Regions from separate parts of the Streptomyces sp. NBC_00775 genome, predicted to be linked through region 3. Evidence: riboswitches for the same ligand, from Rfam matches in the RefSeq annotation. Region 3 holds a riboswitch; each other region holds the start of a gene.
What was found. A riboswitch is a leader RNA that binds a small molecule or an ion and turns the genes downstream of it on or off. The one in region 3 is predicted to bind cyclic di-AMP.
Positions count from the first base shown of each region.

Region 1: it holds a riboswitch for cyclic di-AMP, as region 3 does, so the genes downstream of both, OIC96_RS12400 (M23 family metallopeptidase) here and OIC96_RS05390 (LysM peptidoglycan-binding domain-containing M23 family metallopeptidase) in region 3, are expected to answer to the same signal.
Region 2: it holds a riboswitch for cyclic di-AMP, as region 3 does, so the genes downstream of both, OIC96_RS18300 (C40 family peptidase) here and OIC96_RS05390 (LysM peptidoglycan-binding domain-containing M23 family metallopeptidase) in region 3, are expected to answer to the same signal.

Region 1 covers NZ_CP108938.1:2,772,000-2,777,436, reverse strand. Annotated here, with positions in the region: gene OIC96_RS12410 (M16 family metallopeptidase) at 1-665, shown strand, start outside; gene OIC96_RS12405 (M16 family metallopeptidase) at 662-2,050, shown strand; cyclic di-AMP (ydaO/yuaA leader) riboswitch at 2,276-2,433, shown strand; gene OIC96_RS12400 (M23 family metallopeptidase) at 2,447-3,211, shown strand; gene OIC96_RS12395 (GntR family transcriptional regulator) at 3,430-4,125, shown strand; gene OIC96_RS12390 (HPr family phosphocarrier protein) at 4,343-4,624, opposite strand; gene OIC96_RS12385 (bifunctional acetate--CoA ligase family protein/GNAT family N-acetyltransferase) at 4,800-5,437, shown strand, end outside.
Region 2 covers NZ_CP108938.1:4,129,982-4,135,418, forward strand. Annotated here, with positions in the region: gene pcrA (DNA helicase PcrA) at 1-2,102, opposite strand, end outside; cyclic di-AMP (ydaO/yuaA leader) riboswitch at 2,565-2,737, shown strand; gene OIC96_RS18300 (C40 family peptidase) at 2,746-3,891, shown strand; gene OIC96_RS18305 (tellurite resistance/C4-dicarboxylate transporter family protein) at 3,989-4,966, shown strand; gene OIC96_RS18310 (hypothetical protein) at 4,944-5,297, opposite strand.
Region 3 covers NZ_CP108938.1:1,151,522-1,156,958, forward strand. Annotated here, with positions in the region: gene OIC96_RS05385 (exo-rhamnogalacturonan lyase family protein) at 1-727, opposite strand, end outside; gene OIC96_RS05390 (LysM peptidoglycan-binding domain-containing M23 family metallopeptidase) at 1,022-1,936, opposite strand; cyclic di-AMP (ydaO/yuaA leader) riboswitch at 1,941-2,093, opposite strand; gene OIC96_RS05395 (alpha-galactosidase) at 2,400-4,469, opposite strand; gene OIC96_RS05400 (tyrosine-protein phosphatase) at 4,651-5,437, shown strand, end outside.

The DNA.
Region 1 (5,437 bases), 1.6 Mb from region 3:
GCAAGCCCGCCCCGCGTGACGGCTCGCTGCCCGACATCATGGGCGAGCAGCTGCGCGAGGTCGTCGAGGAGGAGGTCCCGGCGCGCGCCCTGATGGCCGCCTACCGGCTCCCGGAGGACGGCACGCGCGCGTCCGACGCGGCCGACGTGGCGCTCACCGTCCTCGGCGGCGGCGAGTCCTCCCGGCTCTACAACCGGCTCGTACGCCGCGACCGCACCGCCGTCGCGGCCGGGTTCGGCCTGCTGCGCCTGGCCGGAGCTCCCTCCCTGGGGTGGCTGGATGTGAAGACGTCCGGCGATGTCGAGGTCCCGGTCATCGAGGCCGCCGTCGACGAGGAGCTCGCCCGGTTCGCCGAGGAGGGCCCCACGGCCGAGGAAATGGAGCGCGCGCAGGCCCAGTTGGAGCGCGAGTGGCTGGACCGGCTCGGCACGGTCGCGGGCCGCGCCGACGAACTGTGCCGGTTCGCCGTCCTGTTCGGCGACCCGCAGCTCGCCCTGACCGCCGTGCGGCGCGTCCTCGACGTCACCGCCGAGGAGGTCCAGGAGGTCGCCAAGGCCCGCCTGCGCCCCGACAACCGCGCGGTGCTCGTCTACGAACCGACCGCCGCCGAGACCGCCGAAGACACTGACGCCGCTGAAGACACCGACGAGGAGGCGGCGAAGTGACCGAGCTCGCCACCATGGACTTCCACCCGCAGCCCCAGGCCGGCGAGGCCAGGCCGTGGGCCTTCCCGTCGCCCGAGCGCGGCACGCTCGACAACGGTCTGACCGTCCTGCGCTGCCACCGCCCCGGCCAGCAGGTCGTCGCCGTCGAGGTGATCCTCGCCGCGCCGCTGGAGGCCGAACCCGCGGGCCTCGACGGCATCGCCACGATCATGGCGCGCTCGTTCTCCGAGGGCACCGACAAGCACTCCGCCGAGGAGTTCGCCGCCGAGCTGGAGCGCTGCGGCGCCACCCTCGACGCACACGCCGACCACCCCGGCGTACGCCTGTCCCTCGAAGTCCCCGTCTCGCGCCTCCCCAAGGCGCTCGGTCTGCTCGCCGACGCCCTGAGGGCACCGGCGTTCGCGGACAGCGAGGTGGAGCGACTGGTCCGCAACCGCCTGGACGAGATCCCGCACGAGGCGGCCAACCCGGCCCGCCGCGCCGCCAAGGAGCTCTCCAAGGAGCTGTTCCCGGCGACCGCGCGCATGTCGCGCCCGCGCCAGGGCACCGAGGAGACCGTCCAGAAGATCGACTCGGCAGCCGTACGGGCCTTCTATGAGAAGCACGTTCGCCCCGCGACGGGTACCGCGGTCATCGTCGGTGACCTCACCGGTGTCGACCTCGACGCGCTGCTGGCCGACACGCTCGGCTCCTGGACCGGCTCGTCCGCCGAGCCGCGTCCCGTGCCGCCGGTGAGCGCCGACGACACCGGCCGCGTGATCATCGTGGACCGGCCCGGCGCCGTCCAGACACAGCTGCTCATCGGCCGCGTCGGCGCCGATCGGCACGACCGCGTGTGGCCCGCCCAGGTGCTCGGCACGTACTGCCTCGGCGGCACCCTCACCTCGCGCCTGGACCGTGTTCTGCGCGAGGAAAAGGGATACACCTACGGTGTGCGGGCGTTCGGCCAGGTGCTGCGCGCCGCGCCGGACGGCACGGGCGTCGCGATGCTCGCCATCAGCGGCTCCGTGGACACCCCGAACACCGGTCCGGCGCTCGACGACCTGTGGAAGGTGCTGCGCACCCTCGCCGCCGAGGGCCTGACGGACGCCGAGCGCGATGTCGCCGTGCAGAACCTGGTGGGTGTGGCGCCCCTCAAGTTCGAGACCGCGGCGGCCGTCGCGAGCACGCTCGCCGACCAGGTCGAGCAGTACCTGCCGGACGACTACCAGGCGACGCTGTATCAGCAGCTCGCCGCGACCGGCACCGTGGAGGCCACCGCGGCCGCCGTGAGCGCTTTCCCGGTGGACCGTCTGGTGACCGTCCTGGTGGGCGACGCCGCGCAGATCGAGGAGCCCGTCCAAGCCCTCGGAATCGGTGAAGTGAGCGTCGTCCGGGCCGAGTAGAGCAGAGCGGAACAGAGCCACTCCCTGAGGACCCGGGTGACTGAAGAGTCACCTGGGTCTTCTTTTGTCCGGACTTCGTCCCCAAGATGTCCGTATTGGTAGGGAGGTTGCCTGTCTGCCCTGTGTCATGCGCTACAAAAGCCGTGATCCGTTTGTCGATTGAAAGATGTCCCGATTAGCGTCGGTGCGGCTGTTCGTCAGGCAGTGCGCCGCGCCCGCGGCACCGGACAGTCATCGCCGAGTCCCCGTACGGCGCGAGCCAGGGGAGCCGGGGACCCACGTAGTCCCTGGGGTGAATCGGACGCCCTCCCAGGAGGGGGTCCGTAGGAGACCTTCCTGCTCCGAACCCGTCAGCTAACCCGGTAGGCGAGAAGGAAGGAAAGGAACAGCCCCTACATGGCGTTCACCTGTGGCACAGGGAAGCACCGTCGCCCGAGCCGCGTGCAGCGCACGACCACGAACGCCGTCGGCGTCGCGGCGCTCGCCACCACCGGTGTCATCGGAACCATGGCCGCCCCCGCGCTCGCCGCGGAGTCCTCCGTCGAGCAGACCGGGCTCACCCCCGTCATCACCATCGGCGACTCCCTCGCCGAGAAGATCGACGCCCAGGCCGCGGCCCAGCAGCACGCCGCCGACGAGGCCGCCGCGAAGAAGGCTGCCGAGCAGGCCGCCCGGAAGCAGGCCGCGGAGGAGGCGAAGAAGGAGCGCGAGGCCAAGGAGCGCGCCGCCCGTGCCGCCGAGCGCAAGCGCCTCAACACCTTCGTCGTGCCGATCACCGGCTCGTACATCTCCACCGGCTACAAGGCCGGCGGCAGCCTCTGGTCCTCCGGCAGCCACACCGGCGTCGACTTCCACGCCGCGTCCGGCACCTCGGTGCACTCCGTGGGTTCCGGCACGGTCGTCACGGCCGGCTGGGGCGGCGCCTACGGCAACCAGGTCGTCATCAAGATGCACGACGGCACGTACACGATGTACGGCCACCTGTCGTCCATCGGCGTCTCCGTGGGGCAGACGGTCACCCCGGGCCAGCAGATAGGCCTCTCCGGGGCCACCGGCAACACCACCGGGCCGCACCTCCACTTCGAGGCCCGTACGACCGCGGAGTACGGCTCGGACATCGACCCCGTCGCCTACCTTCGCTCGCACGGCGTGAACGTCTGACGTTCGGCGGCGTGAACGTCTGACGACCGCTTCACCAGATCTCCACCACTTCCGATGCCCCGGCCCCGAGCCGGGGCATCGTCGTTTCGCACGGCCGTCTGTCCAAAAAATATCCCTGGATTCCGGCCTGCCATCGGAAATTCCGGCTCCCTGCAATAGAGTCACTGAACAAGCGTCAATCGATGGCGTTTCGCGGGGATTAAAGCGGAGGTCCGGTCATGCGTATTCCGGCGCACTCGGTATGCACGGCGATCCGTGACGACATCGTCGCGGGTGTCTACGAGCGAGGGAGCCGGCTCACCGAGGAACTGCTCGCGCGTCGCTACGGCGTCTCGCGCGTCCCGGTGCGCGAGGCGCTGCGCACGCTGGAGGCCGAGGGCTTCGTCGTGACCCGGCGGCACGCGGGCGCGTGCGTCGCGGAGCCCACCGAGCTGGAGGCCTCCGACCTGCTCGAGATGCGCATGCTCCTTGAGCCGCTGGGTGCCGCACGGGCCGCGCAGCGCCGTACCGAGGCCCACCTCAAGGTGCTCCGAGGCCTGGTCAGGCTGGGTCAGGAGCGGGCCAGGAGGGGCCACAGCGAGGATCTGCGCTCGCTGGGCGGCTGGTTCCACGAGACCCTCGCGCAGGCCTCCGGAAGCCCCGCGCTGACCTCCACGCTCGGCCAGCTGCGGCACAAGATCGCCTGGATGTACGCGGTGGAGGCGCCGGCCAACCCCGCGGAGTCCTGGGCGGAGCACGGCGGCATCGTGGACGCGGTCGCGCGCGGCGACAGCGAGCGGGCCAGGGCGATCACGGCCCTGCACACCGAGCGCGCCTCGGCCGCGCACCGGCTCCGGTTTCCCGGCGGCGGAGATCGTCCGGAACGTGTGAGGACTTCGCAACATCCCGTAAACATGACGGGCCTGCGGCATTAACAAGGGCGCCGTATACAAAGAGGGATATTCGGCGGGGGTCTATTTCTGTTGCCCCTCTTTTCGCGTGCCGTGAATTCCGGTGCGCGCTATTTCCGTGTGTGTGGCGCGAGGTGCGCGGGCGGCGCGCGGAGAATTCCTGGACGGTGTACCGAAAAGCGGCGGAGCCGCGCCGCCCGGGATGGGGTGACGCGGCTCCGCCGCACAGTGCGCGTGATGCTCAGACGGTCTCGGGGAGCTCCTCGAGACCCTCGGCGACCAGCTTCGCCAGACGGTCGAGGGCGGCTTCCGCACCCTCGGCGTCGGAGGCGAGGACGATCTCCTCGCCGCCCTGGGCGCCCAGGCCGAGGACCGCGAGCATGGAGGCCGCGTTGACGGGGTTGCCGTCGGCCTTGGCGATCGTCACGGGGATGCCGGAGGCCGTGGCGGCCCGGACGAAGATGGAGGCGGGACGGGCGTGGAGGCCCTCAGCCCAGCCGACGTTGACGCGGCGCTCAGCCATGTGATGCTGCCCTTCAGTGTTCAGGGTTGTCTAGACCAGTGTCCCATATCGTGAAGCATGCCCGGGCGGCACTTCGTCCCGTCCGGAGTGACGTCGGACCGCGGCCTCGGTCCGACTTCCGTCCTCCACAGACTGCCTCGCGCCGTTGTCGGACGCGAGCCGTACTCTGGGGCCCATGCAGACCTCGTCGGACCGGCACGAGTACCCCGCTCACTGGGAGGCCGACGTGGTGCTGCGCGACGGCGGCACCGCACGCATCAGGCCCATCACCGTTGATGACGCCGAGCGTCTGGTCAGCTTCTACGAGCAGGTGTCCGACGAGTCGAAGTACTACCGCTTCTTCGCGCCGTATCCGCGCCTGTCCGCCAAGGACGTCCACCGCTTCACGCACCACGACTTTGTGGACAGGGTGGGTCTCGCGGCCACAGTCGGCGGCGAGTTCATCGCCACCGTACGCTATGACCGGATTAATGCCGACGGCCTGCCCGCCTCCGCGCCCGCCGACGAGGCCGAGGTCGCCTTCCTCGTGCAGGACGCCCACCAGGGCCGCGGCGTCGCCTCGGCCCTCCTGGAACACATCGCGGCCGTGGCGCGCGAGCGTGACATCCGCCGCTTTGCCGCCGAGGTGCTGCCCGCCAACACCAAGATGATCAAGGTGTTCACGGACGCCGGGTACCAGCAGAAGCGGCACTTCGAGGACGGCGTCGTACGCCTGGAGTTCGACCTCGAACCCACCGACCGCTCGCTCGCCGTGCAGCGCGCGCGGGAGCAGCGTGCCGAGGCCCGGTCCGTGCAGCGGCTGCTCGCACCCGG
Region 2 (5,437 bases), 3.0 Mb from region 3:
CACGCGCTGCGCATGGACGACCGGGTGAGATACAGCCGTTCCCGCGCGCGCGTGATGCCGACGTACGCCAGGCGCCGCTCCTCCTCCAGTTCCTTGGCCTGTCCCAGCGCACGCATGTGCGGGAAGACGCCGTCCTCCATGCCGGTCAGGAAGACCACGGGGAATTCGAGGCCCTTGGCGGTGTGCAGGGTCATCAGGGTGATGACGCCGTTGCCGTCCTCCTCGTCCGGGATCTGGTCGGAGTCGGCGACGAGCGCGACCCGCTCCAGGAACGCGGAGAGCCCGCCGGGCGCCGCGGCCTCGCCCGCTGCCTCGCCCTCGCCGGACTCCTGCTCGAACTCCAGGGCCACGGCGGCGAGTTCCTGGAGGTTCTCGATACGGGTCTCGTCCTGCGGGTCGGTCGAGGCCTGCAACTCGGCGAGATAGCCGGTGCGTTCGAGGACCGCCTCCAGCACGGTGGCCGGGCCGGCGCCCGATTCCACGATCGTACGGAGGTCCTCCATGAGCGTGTTGAACCGCTTGACGGCGTTCGTCGAGCGCGCCGCCATCCCGTACGCCTCGTCGACGCGGCGCAGGGCCTGCGCGAAGCTGATCTTCTCGCGCTGCGACAGCGCGTCGATCATCGCTTCGGCGCGCTCGCCGATGCCGCGTTTGGGGACGTTGAGGATGCGGCGCAGCGGGACGGAGTCCTCCGGGTTCGACAGCACGCGCAGATACGCGAGGACGTCCCGAACCTCCTTGCGCTCGTAGAAGCGGACACCGCCGACGACCTTGTAGGGCAGGCCGACGCGGATGAAGATCTCTTCGAAGACACGGGACTGCGCGTTCGTACGGTAGAAGACGGCGACGTCGCCCGCCTTGGCCTCGCCCGCGTCGGTGAGACGGTCTATCTCGTCGGCGACGAACTGTGCCTCGTCGTGCTCGGTGTCGGCGACATAGCCCGTGATGTTCGAACCGGCGCCGGCGTTGGTCCACAGGTTCTTGGGGCGGCGGGACTCGTTGCGCTCGATGACCGCGTTGGCGGCGGACAGGATCGTCTGCGTGGAGCGGTAGTTCTGCTCCAGCAGGATCGTCGTCGCGTCCGAGTAGTCCTCCTCGAACTGGAGGATGTTGCGGATGGTCGCGCCGCGGAAGGCGTAGATCGACTGGTCGGCGTCGCCCACGACGCACAGCTCGCCGGGGTCGCTGTCGGCGGGCCCCACCAGCTCCCTGACCAGGGCGTACTGCGCGTGGTTGGTGTCCTGGTACTCGTCGACCATGACGTGGCGGAAGCGGCGGCGGTAGTGCTCGGCGACGTCCGGGAAGGCGCGCAGCAGATTGACCGTCGTCATGATCAGGTCGTCGAAGTCGAGCGCGTTGGCCTCGCGCAGCCGCGACTGGTACATCGCGTAGGCCTGAGCGAGGGTCTTCTCGAAGCCGTCGGCGGCCTGGCCCGCGAAGTCCTCCTCGTCGATCAGCTCGTTCTTCAGGTTCGAGATCTTGGCGCTGAACGACTTCGGCGGGAACCGCTTGGGGTCGAGGTCCAGGTCGCGGCAGACCAGGGCCATCAGGCGCTTGCTGTCGGCGGCGTCGTAGATCGAGAACGAGGAGGTGAAGCCGAGCTTCTTGCTCTCGCGGCGCAGGATCCGCACACACGCGCTGTGGAAGGTCATCACCCACATCGCACCCGCGCGCGGGCCGACGAGGTGCTCGACGCGCTCCTTCATCTCGCCCGCGGCCTTGTTGGTGAAGGTGATCGCGAGGATCTGGCCGGGGTGGACATTGCGCTCGGCCAGCAGATACGCGATCCGGTGCGTGAGCACACGGGTCTTGCCGGAGCCCGCGCCGGCCACGATGAGCAGCGGGGAGCCGGAGTGCGCCACGGCCGCCCGCTGGTTCTCGTTCAGCCCGTCCAGCAGCGCCGCCGCGTCCACGGCGGGCCGGGGCGCGCCGTCGCGGTAGTACGCGTCCCGGTCCGGCGGCACGTCGAACTTCCCGCCGAACAGATCGTCCGGAACGGGCTCCGGCACGTGATCGTCCTCGGGCGGCGGCGGGGGCTCTTCCTCGTGGGCCCGTGAGGGCTTGAGGTCCGCCAGGAAGCTGTCATCAAAGAGGCTGCTCATCGCTCTCCGAGTCTAGGCCGCCCCACTGACAGCCCGCCGCCACCCTGAAAACTCGACCGGAAGTCGTGACGCGGCTCAGGAACCCAGGATCTTCCGGTGCCGGCCGCCGGCACCCTCCCACCCCCCCCAGAACCGTTCCGTCACGTTCGGTGACGGTCGGTGACGGTCGCCGCCTTGCCAGGCAGCCCGGCTTCGGCGGCGTACGGCTGCCCGCTGTCGCGCGAGAGCCGACGCGGCATCCGATCGTGACCGACCGGAAACTAACGCCCGGAGCGGGGCGGACGTCACTACTCCTGACAAGTCGCCATAGATCATTCCGGATTGACCGCGCGGGGTGACGCCCAGGGCAAAGGTCACGAAAATGTATCGGGCATATCGCACATCAACCTTCACACGGGCCACACGAGTTGGCTAGCGTGCCGGGCAGGCCGCTCGACCCGCACCGGCGAACATCGCCGGGCCGTGCGGCCTCCGCCGAGTTCGGCGCGCCCTCGCGGCAGCCGGAGCCGGGGACCCAACCGACCTTGGGGTGAATCGGTCCACCTGCCTTGTGGGGCAAGGACCGTAGGGCAAACCTTCCGGAACCACCCGCCCGAACCCGACAGCTAACTCGGTAGGCGGATGACGGAAGGAGTCGCCTCTCTTGGCGTCGCATCGCACACCGCGTCCTACGGGTACGCGCGTAGCAGGCATACGGACCCCCGCCGCCCTGGCGACGGCGGCGCTCACCTCGGTGGCCCTGCTCTCCCAGACGGCGAACGCCGCGCCCTCGGCCGAGCCGAGGCCGAGCCTCGAAGAAGTCGAGAAGAAGGTCAACGACCTTTACCACCAGGCCGAGACGGCCACCGAGAAGTACAACGCGGCGAAGGAGAAGACCTCCAAGCAGCGCAAGAAGGTCGACAGCCTCCTCGACGACGTCGCCAAGCGCACCGAGAAGCTCAACACCTCGCGCGAGGAGCTGGGTTCGTTCGCGGCGGCGCAGTACCGCACCGGGGCCGCCGCCCCCGACACCGCGACCCTCCTGCTCGCCGACGACCCGCAGGACTACTTCGACCAGACCCAGCTGATGAGCCGCCTGACCACCCGCCAGAAGGCGGCCGTCGACGACTACATCACGGAGCAGGCCGCCACGACGAAGAAGCGCGCGGAGGCCTCCAAGAGCCTGCAGACGCTGACCACCTCGCAGAGCGCGCTCAAGACGTCCAAGGCAGACGTCCAGAAGAAGCTCTCCGCGGCCCGCGAACTGCTCTCGGACCTGACCGCCGAGGAGAAGGCGCGGCTCGCGGCGATCGAGAAGAAGAAGCAGGAGGAGGCCGACCGCAAGGCGGCCGAGCTGGCACAGCAGCAGGCGGCCGCGCAGAAGGCGGCGGCTGCGAAGGCGGCCCAGCAGGAGTCGTCGTCGAGCTCGACCACCACGGACTCCTCGTACGCCACCAAGGCCGCCAAGGCCATCGCCTTCGCCCGCGCCCAGATCGGCAAGCCGTATGTCTGGGGCGCGACGGGCCCGGGCTCGTACGACTGCTCCGGACTCACCCAGGCCGCCTGGAAGGCCGCCGGCGTCACACTGCCGCGCGTCACGACCGACCAGGTGAACGCGGGCACGACGGTCTCCCTCTCCGACGCCCAGCCCGGTGACCTGGTCTTCTTCTACGACGACGTCAGCCACGTGGGTCTCTACATCGGCAACGGCATGATGATCCACGCGCCGAAGCCGGGTGCGTACGTCCGCGAGGAGTCGATCTACTACGGCGGGACCTCGATCATCCACAGCGTGGTGCGTCCGGCGTAAGGCGTTTTTGCGGTGCACGCGCGCGTGAGGCTTGTCATCCGCCACGCGCGCGCGTGGCCCGCGGGCAACCGGCCCGAAGATCCCTAGCATCGGCCCCATGCCAGCAGCCGTCTCCCCGCTCCGCACCTGGTGGGCCCAGCGACCGCCCGCCGCCGGTGCCGCCGTCATGGCCACCGGCGTCATGTCGGTCGGGCTGCATCTGACCGGCTACGAGACCCTGTCCCGTATCGCGCTGGCCCTGGCGTCCGCCGGCTGGCTCGCGCTCGCCGCGGACTTCGTCGTCCGGCTGGCGCGGGAGCGGGAGCGGTGGGTGGAGGAGGCGGGCACACCGGCCGGGCTCACCGCCGTCGCGGCGACCACCGTGCTCGGTACGGGGCTGTCCGCACTGGGGTGGCAGGGGCCGGCCGAGGCCCTGCTCGCACTGTCGGCCGTGCTCTGGCCGGTGCTGCTCTTCCGCGTCGTACGGCACTGGAAGCGCCGTATGCCGGGAGGCGTGTTCCTCGTGTGCGTGGCCACGCAGGGGCTCGCGGTGCTGGGCGCCACGCTCGCCGCGGCCGTGGACGCGGAGTTGCTCGCGCATGCCGCACTGGTGCTGTTCTGGCTCGGGATCGCCCTCTACGGGGTGGCGCTCGCCCACTTCGACCTCCGCGAGGTGGCCTGGGGCGCCGGGGACCACTGGGTCGCCGGCGGCGCGCTCGCCATCTCGGCGCTGGCCGGGGCCAAGCTCATCGCCGCGCACCACGTGAACCCGTACCTGTGGAACAACGACGACCAGGGCGTCCTGCGCGCCGTGACCGTCGCGCTGCTGGTGCTCGGCCTCGCCTGGTACTGCGTCCTCGCCGTCGCTGAGCTGGTGTGGCGTAGACCCCAGTACGACGTACGGCGCTGGGCGTCCGTCTTCCCGATGGGGATGACGGCGGTGGCGGCCCTGTCGGTCGCGACCGCCCTCTACATCCCCTGGCTCAAGGGGCCGGGGCAGGTGCTGCTGTGGATCGCGGTGGCGGCGTGGCTGGCCGTCGCGGCGGGAGCCGTGCGGTCCTCCGCCGCGGCCGTCAGGTCCAGAGCACCGCGATGAAGATGTTCGCGGTGGTCAGCAGCCCGACGAGCCCGAAGAGGCCCTTGTCCACCTTCTCGTCGTCCCGCTTCACATAGACGAGCCCGAGGATCACGATCAGCAGGGCCAGCTTCACGCCGATCTTGATGGTGTTGACCGTGTTGTCGTCGGCCTGGTTGAGGCCGACCAGTACGACGCCCGTGACCAGCATGGTCAGCGCGCCATGCAGCATCGCGGGAACGAAGCGGGCGGTGCCCTGGCCCATCGCCTTCATCTGGGTGAGAAAGCCGCCGAGAAGCGAGGCGATGCCGATGATGTGCAGGCCGACGAAGAGATGGATGAGTACGTCCATGAGGCCGGAGCCTAATCGGACGCCCAAGTCCCTCTTGTCACCGGCCCACCCCTTGTAACCCCTAGCACCCGGGCAACCCCGGTTTTCCCGGATTCGCCGCATCGGTCATCGCACTGCGTGAAGTCGGCGGCGCCAGGCGG
Region 3 (5,437 bases):
CGGCGCCGGCGTGGAAGGAGAAGCGCAGCACGAAGGGCAGCCAGCCCCGGCCGCCGTGCCGGTGCCTGCCCTCGACCCGGATGACGGCGCGGACCGGCCCGTCCTGCTCGACCTCGGCCCTCTCGATCCGGCCCGTGAAGTCCTCCGTCGCGACGCCGTCGCGCAGCGAACCCTGGCGCAGGGCGACCAGCCGTCCGTCCCGGGCGATCTCGGCCGCGCCGCGTCGGACACTGCGTACGACGGTGTCGGAGCCCTTCGCGCCGAAGGCCACCGTGATGACACCGGTCGACACCTCGATCCGGCCGCCGGAGCGGGTGACTCTCAGCTGCTGCGAGGGAGCGGCCGGGGTACCCGCGGAGAGTGTGTACGTCTCGGCCTTGGGCGCGCCCGGCGCGATGGCGTGCGCGGTCCACTTCACCGAGCCGTCGGGCCAGTGGCCGGTGACCCAGCTCTGCACGGGCACCTCGTCGCCGGAGGCGGTGGCCAGCCGGAACGTCTGGCCGGGCTGGTGGGTGCCGCGGGACCAGGGCACGCCCCAGACGGTGCCCGCGTGGGTGTCGGGCGCCGTGCCCTCCAGCCAGCGCAGTGCGGTGTCGCCCCCGGCCGGCGGCGCGGCGGCGGCGCTTCGGGAGAGCGCCCAGGAGAACGGAGCGGTGGCGGCCGCGGCTGCGGCGCCCTTGATGACGGTGCGTCGGTAGACGCCGGGCACGGGGACCTCCGAAGGCATAGAAAGCGCTTGCGGAGATCACTGTGGGGCCACTGTCGCACGCCTGTCGATACCTCGTGCAGGCATGCCACAGGACCGCAATGTGCCGATCATGAATCGCTCACGAAAGACCAAAGGCCGAACCCCGGGGATCGTGGGGTCCGGCCTTTGGCTGCTGTCCTGCCTTGGGGAGCAGGGAGTCCTGCTGTGGGGAGCAGGGGTCGTGCCTTGGGGGGCACGGAGTCTGCCGTGGGGGGCAGGGTGTCGCGCCCTGGAGGCACGTGGTCCGCCTTGGGGGGCGGCAGGGGGAAGGCGTCAGCCGACGGCGACACCGTGCGAGCGCAGGTACGCGACCGGGTCCACGTCCGAGCCGTAGTTCGGGGTGGTGCGGATCTCGAAGTGCAGGTGCGGTCCGGTGACGTTGCCGGTCGCGCCGGAGAGGCCGATCTGCTGGCCCGCGGTCACCGTCTGGCCCGCCGAGACGGAGAGCGCGGACATGTGGGCGTACTGGGAGTACTGGCCGTCGGCGTGCTGGATGACGACCTGGTTGCCGTACGCGCCGCCCCAGCCGGCCGAGACGACGGTGCCCGCGGCGATGGCCTTGATCGTGGTGCCGGTCGGGACCACGAAGTCCACGCCGGTGTGGTAGCCGCTGGACCACATGCTGCCCGCCACCTTGTAGCCGGTGCCGACGGTGGCGCCCTCGACCGGCAGGGTGTAGCCGGAACTGCTGCTGGTGGAGGCGGTGTTGGCGGCCGTGGTGGCCGTGGCGGTGTCCGCGGCCGACGTCGTCGACTTGGTGGACGAAGGCGTCGTCTTGGCGGACGACCGGGTGACGCTGCCGGACGCGGCCTTCTTGCCGATCGTCAGCTTCAGACCGGGGTGGATCAGCGACGGGTCGCTGCCGACGGCCGAGCGGTTGTCGGAGTAGAGCTTCTTCCAGCCGCCGCTCACGTTCTGCTCGTCGGCGATCTTCGAGAGCCAGTCGCCGGCCTTCACCGCGTAGGTCTTCGTCCCGGCCGCCTTCTTGGCGGCCGCGGGAGCGGCGGTGGCGGTCTTTTCCGCGGCCTTCTCGGCGGCCTTCGCGACGGTGGCCGTCGGGGTCGCGGCATGGGCGCCGGTGGCCCCCATCAGAGGCAGCGCGAGCGCGGCGCCGCCGGTTCCGGCCACGGCGATCGAGCGGGTGAAACGCTGGGACTTGGGACGGCGGTGCTTACCCTTCGCGGGCATGACGAGTTCCTCTCCGGCGCCTGCGGGGTGAGCTGTCGGGTGCGGACTGGAGATGCCCGGCCGCGCTGGTGCGCGGCTGTACCCCTAGCCGTTCCGGAGACCGGAACAGGCACGGAACCTGTGGGTCCCCCGCTCCTGCCGTGTGCGGGTGAGTGTGCGGGTTCCGGGCGGCGGCAGGATTGGGCGTCCGTCCGGATTGGGGCCGAACGTAGGCGAGATGAGAGCGCGGCGACAACCATGTGCCTTTTCTGCGCGTCCGCCCTTCTTGATCCACGCCGGAATTCCGGTCACCCTCCGTGGATCGACGATCTTTCCGGCCCCGCAACCCGCCCGGGAATTCGGGCATGTTGCGAAATAGGGGTCGCAACACATCGTCACGAATATGACGCTGCTCACGCACCTCGGCCCACGATGCTTTATTCCAGGGCCAGTTGGAATGAAGCCCCTAATTCGGACAGAACAGTCACATGCGACGCAGCCGGATAACTGCCGCATCGAGATCCCCGCGCAGCCCCGTCCGCACCCCGTGATGCAGCAGCACCGCACCTCGGTGCACTTCGCCCGTTTCGCGGCACTCATACGCTTGTGTCGGGTCGAGCCCGCGCAGCCGCAGCGGGGCGACCGGCTCGCCGTACCGCTGGGCCTGGAGCCAGGCGAGGACGACGGTCTCGTCGCCGTGGACGTACTGCACCGCACTCAGCCCGCCCTCCGGGGGCCGCAGCCGGTAGAGGTCGCCGCGCTGGACGACGGGCCGGATCTCCTTGTAGAGATCCACCCAGTCCCGCGCCTCGGCGAGCTCCTCCTCGCTCCACTCGGCCAGGTCTCCGCCGACGCCGAGCACCCCGGCCATGGCGCTCACAAAGCGGAAGCGCAGCGAGCTGACCCGCCCATTGAGCTGCGTGTTCGGGCTGTCCGTGACCCAGGCGGCCATGATCCGGGCCGGGTGGATCTGACCGAAGCCGTGCTGGATGGCGAGCCGGTCGAGCGGGTCGGTGTTGTCGGAGGTCCACACCTGGTCCGTACGCGCCATGACGCCGAGGTCGATGCGGCCGCCACCGCCCGAGCACGACTCGAAGGCGACCTTGGGGTGCGCGGCCCGCAACCGGTCGAGAAGGGCGTACAGGGCCTCCACGTGCTCGACCCACAGCTTCTGCGGGTAGCGCTCGCCGGGCCAGCCGGCGTCCGTGAAGCAACGGTTGAAGTCCCACTTCACATAGTCGATCGGCGCACTGGAGAGCAGGCCGTCGAGCTGCCCCCACAGGTACTCCTGGACGTCCGGGCGGGCGAGGTTCAGTACGAGCTGATTGCGGTACTCCGTCCTGGTTCGCCCCGGCTGGAACTGCACCCAGTCCGGGTGGGCGCGGTACAGCTCGCTGTCCGGATTGACCATCTCCGGCTCGACCCAGATGCCGAACTGCATCCCGAGCGCGTGCACGTAGTCGCCGAGCGGCTTGAGCCCCGCCGGAAAGCGGTCCGGGTTGGGGGTCCAGTCGCCGAGCCCGGCCCGGTCGCTGGTCCGCGTCCCGAACCAGCCGTCGTCGACCACGAAGAGCTCGACGCCCATCGCGGCGGCCCGCCGCGCCAGCACCCCCTGCTGGTCCTCGGAGATGTCGAAGGTGGTGGCCTCCCAGGAGTTGAACAGCACCGGCCGGTCCTGGTCCGCGTCCGGGATGACGTACGCGCGCTGGTACGCGTGCCAGGCCCGGCTCGCCCCGCCGAAGCCGCCGTCGCTCCACAGTCCGGCGAAGACGGGGGTGGTGAACGACTCCCCCGGCTCCAGTCGCAGCAGCCCGGAATCGTCGTACCCTGCGCCGCCGGAGATCTGTACGCGCGCGTCGGGGAGCTGGGCCACGGCGATCCGCCACGAGCCGGACCAGCCGAGCGCGCACCCGTACACCTCGCCGCTCTCCTCGGTCGCCTCGCTGTCGAGGGCGACCCAGGGCAGGTGCTGGTGACCGGTGTGTCCGCGCCGGCTGCCGATGACCTTCTCACCGTAGGTGAGGGGGGAACGCACGAGCCGGGACTCGGCAGCCCAGCGCCCGTGCAGCTGGGACAGCCGCCAGCCGTCGCGCTCGGGCAGTGTCCAGGTCGCGGAGTCGGCGCGCAGCAGCTCCAGGGCGGGGCCCTGGTTGGCGAGGGTCACCCAGCGTTCGACGACATCGCCGCGCATCCGGTAGTGCAGGGTGATGCCGAGCCCGGCGTCCGAGAAGCGCAGCCGCAGCTCGTCGCCGTCCGCCTCGTGCTCCTCGAAGCGCCACTCGGTGCCGCGCCGCTCGTCCGTCCGCACGGAGAGGGCGGGGCGGACGAAGCGGGGGCCGCCCTCGACCGGGTATTCCTCGCGCCCGTCGAGCGGGGACTCGAAGGGCCAGTACTGCGGCGCGGGCAGGGCGGCGAATGCCTCGGCGTCGGCGAGCGCGATCCGTGGGCCCCAGTGCAGATGCAGCAGCTCGTCGAGGTCGGTGAGCCGTAGCGCGTAGCTGCTCGTCGGCCCCGAAAGAAGCCAGGTACGACCGTCCGTGCCGACCTCGATCATCAGTCCCCCACAGATTCGAACAGGTGCGATCAGGCCCCAACATCATCATGGGCTCGGCGCCCTGGAGGCAACGCCTGTGGACAACTCATTGCCCCAGGAACCCATGTCGTATCGTCGAGAGCGCAACCTCCGTCGGCAGGCAACGCCGAGCAGCGCCGACGGCCGAAGGGGAGGAGCCCCAGTGACGCAGCAGGTCCCGTCGACCGAGCCCGAGCTGGCAGGAGTGCGCAACTTCCGGGACGTGGGCGGCCTGCCCACCACGGACGGTCGGCGGGTGAAGCACGGGCAGCTGTTCCGCAGCGGCCACCTGGCGCACGCCACCGAGGAGGACGCCGCGTTCCTCTCCTCCCTGGGCCTGCACACGATCTTCGACTTCCGCAATGCCTCCGACCAGAAGCTGGAAGGCCCGGACGTCGAGCTGCCGGGCGTGCGGAACATGAATCTTCCGCTGACCGACCCGGCCGACGGCTCCGAGTTCTGGAAGATGGTCCGCGACGGCGAGATCGACCAGCTCCGCTCGATCCTCGCGGACGGCAAGGCCGCGAACCGCATGATCACCTCGTACCGCACGATCATCAAGGAGCGCACGGCCGAGCACTCCCAGGTGCTGCACGCGATGGCCGAGGACAGCGTGCCGGCGCTGATGCACTGTGCGGCGGGCAAGGACCGCGCGGGCCTGTCGATAGCCGTGACGCTCCTCGCCGTCGGCGTCGAGCGCGACGCGATCGTGGCCGACTACCTGGAGTCGAACGCGAAGCACCGCCGCTACAAGGTGCATCGCAACGGCAGCTCCGCCTCCGCGTACTCCCCCGAGGTCATGGAGCTGCTGAGCCCGCTGTTCGACGCGCGCGCCGAGTACCTGACGGCGGCCTTCGAGACGATCGAGGAGACCTGGGGCGGGGTCGACCCCTACCTGGAGCGGGCGCTGCGGATCACCCCGGAGCTGCGGGAACGGCTGCGCGAGCGGC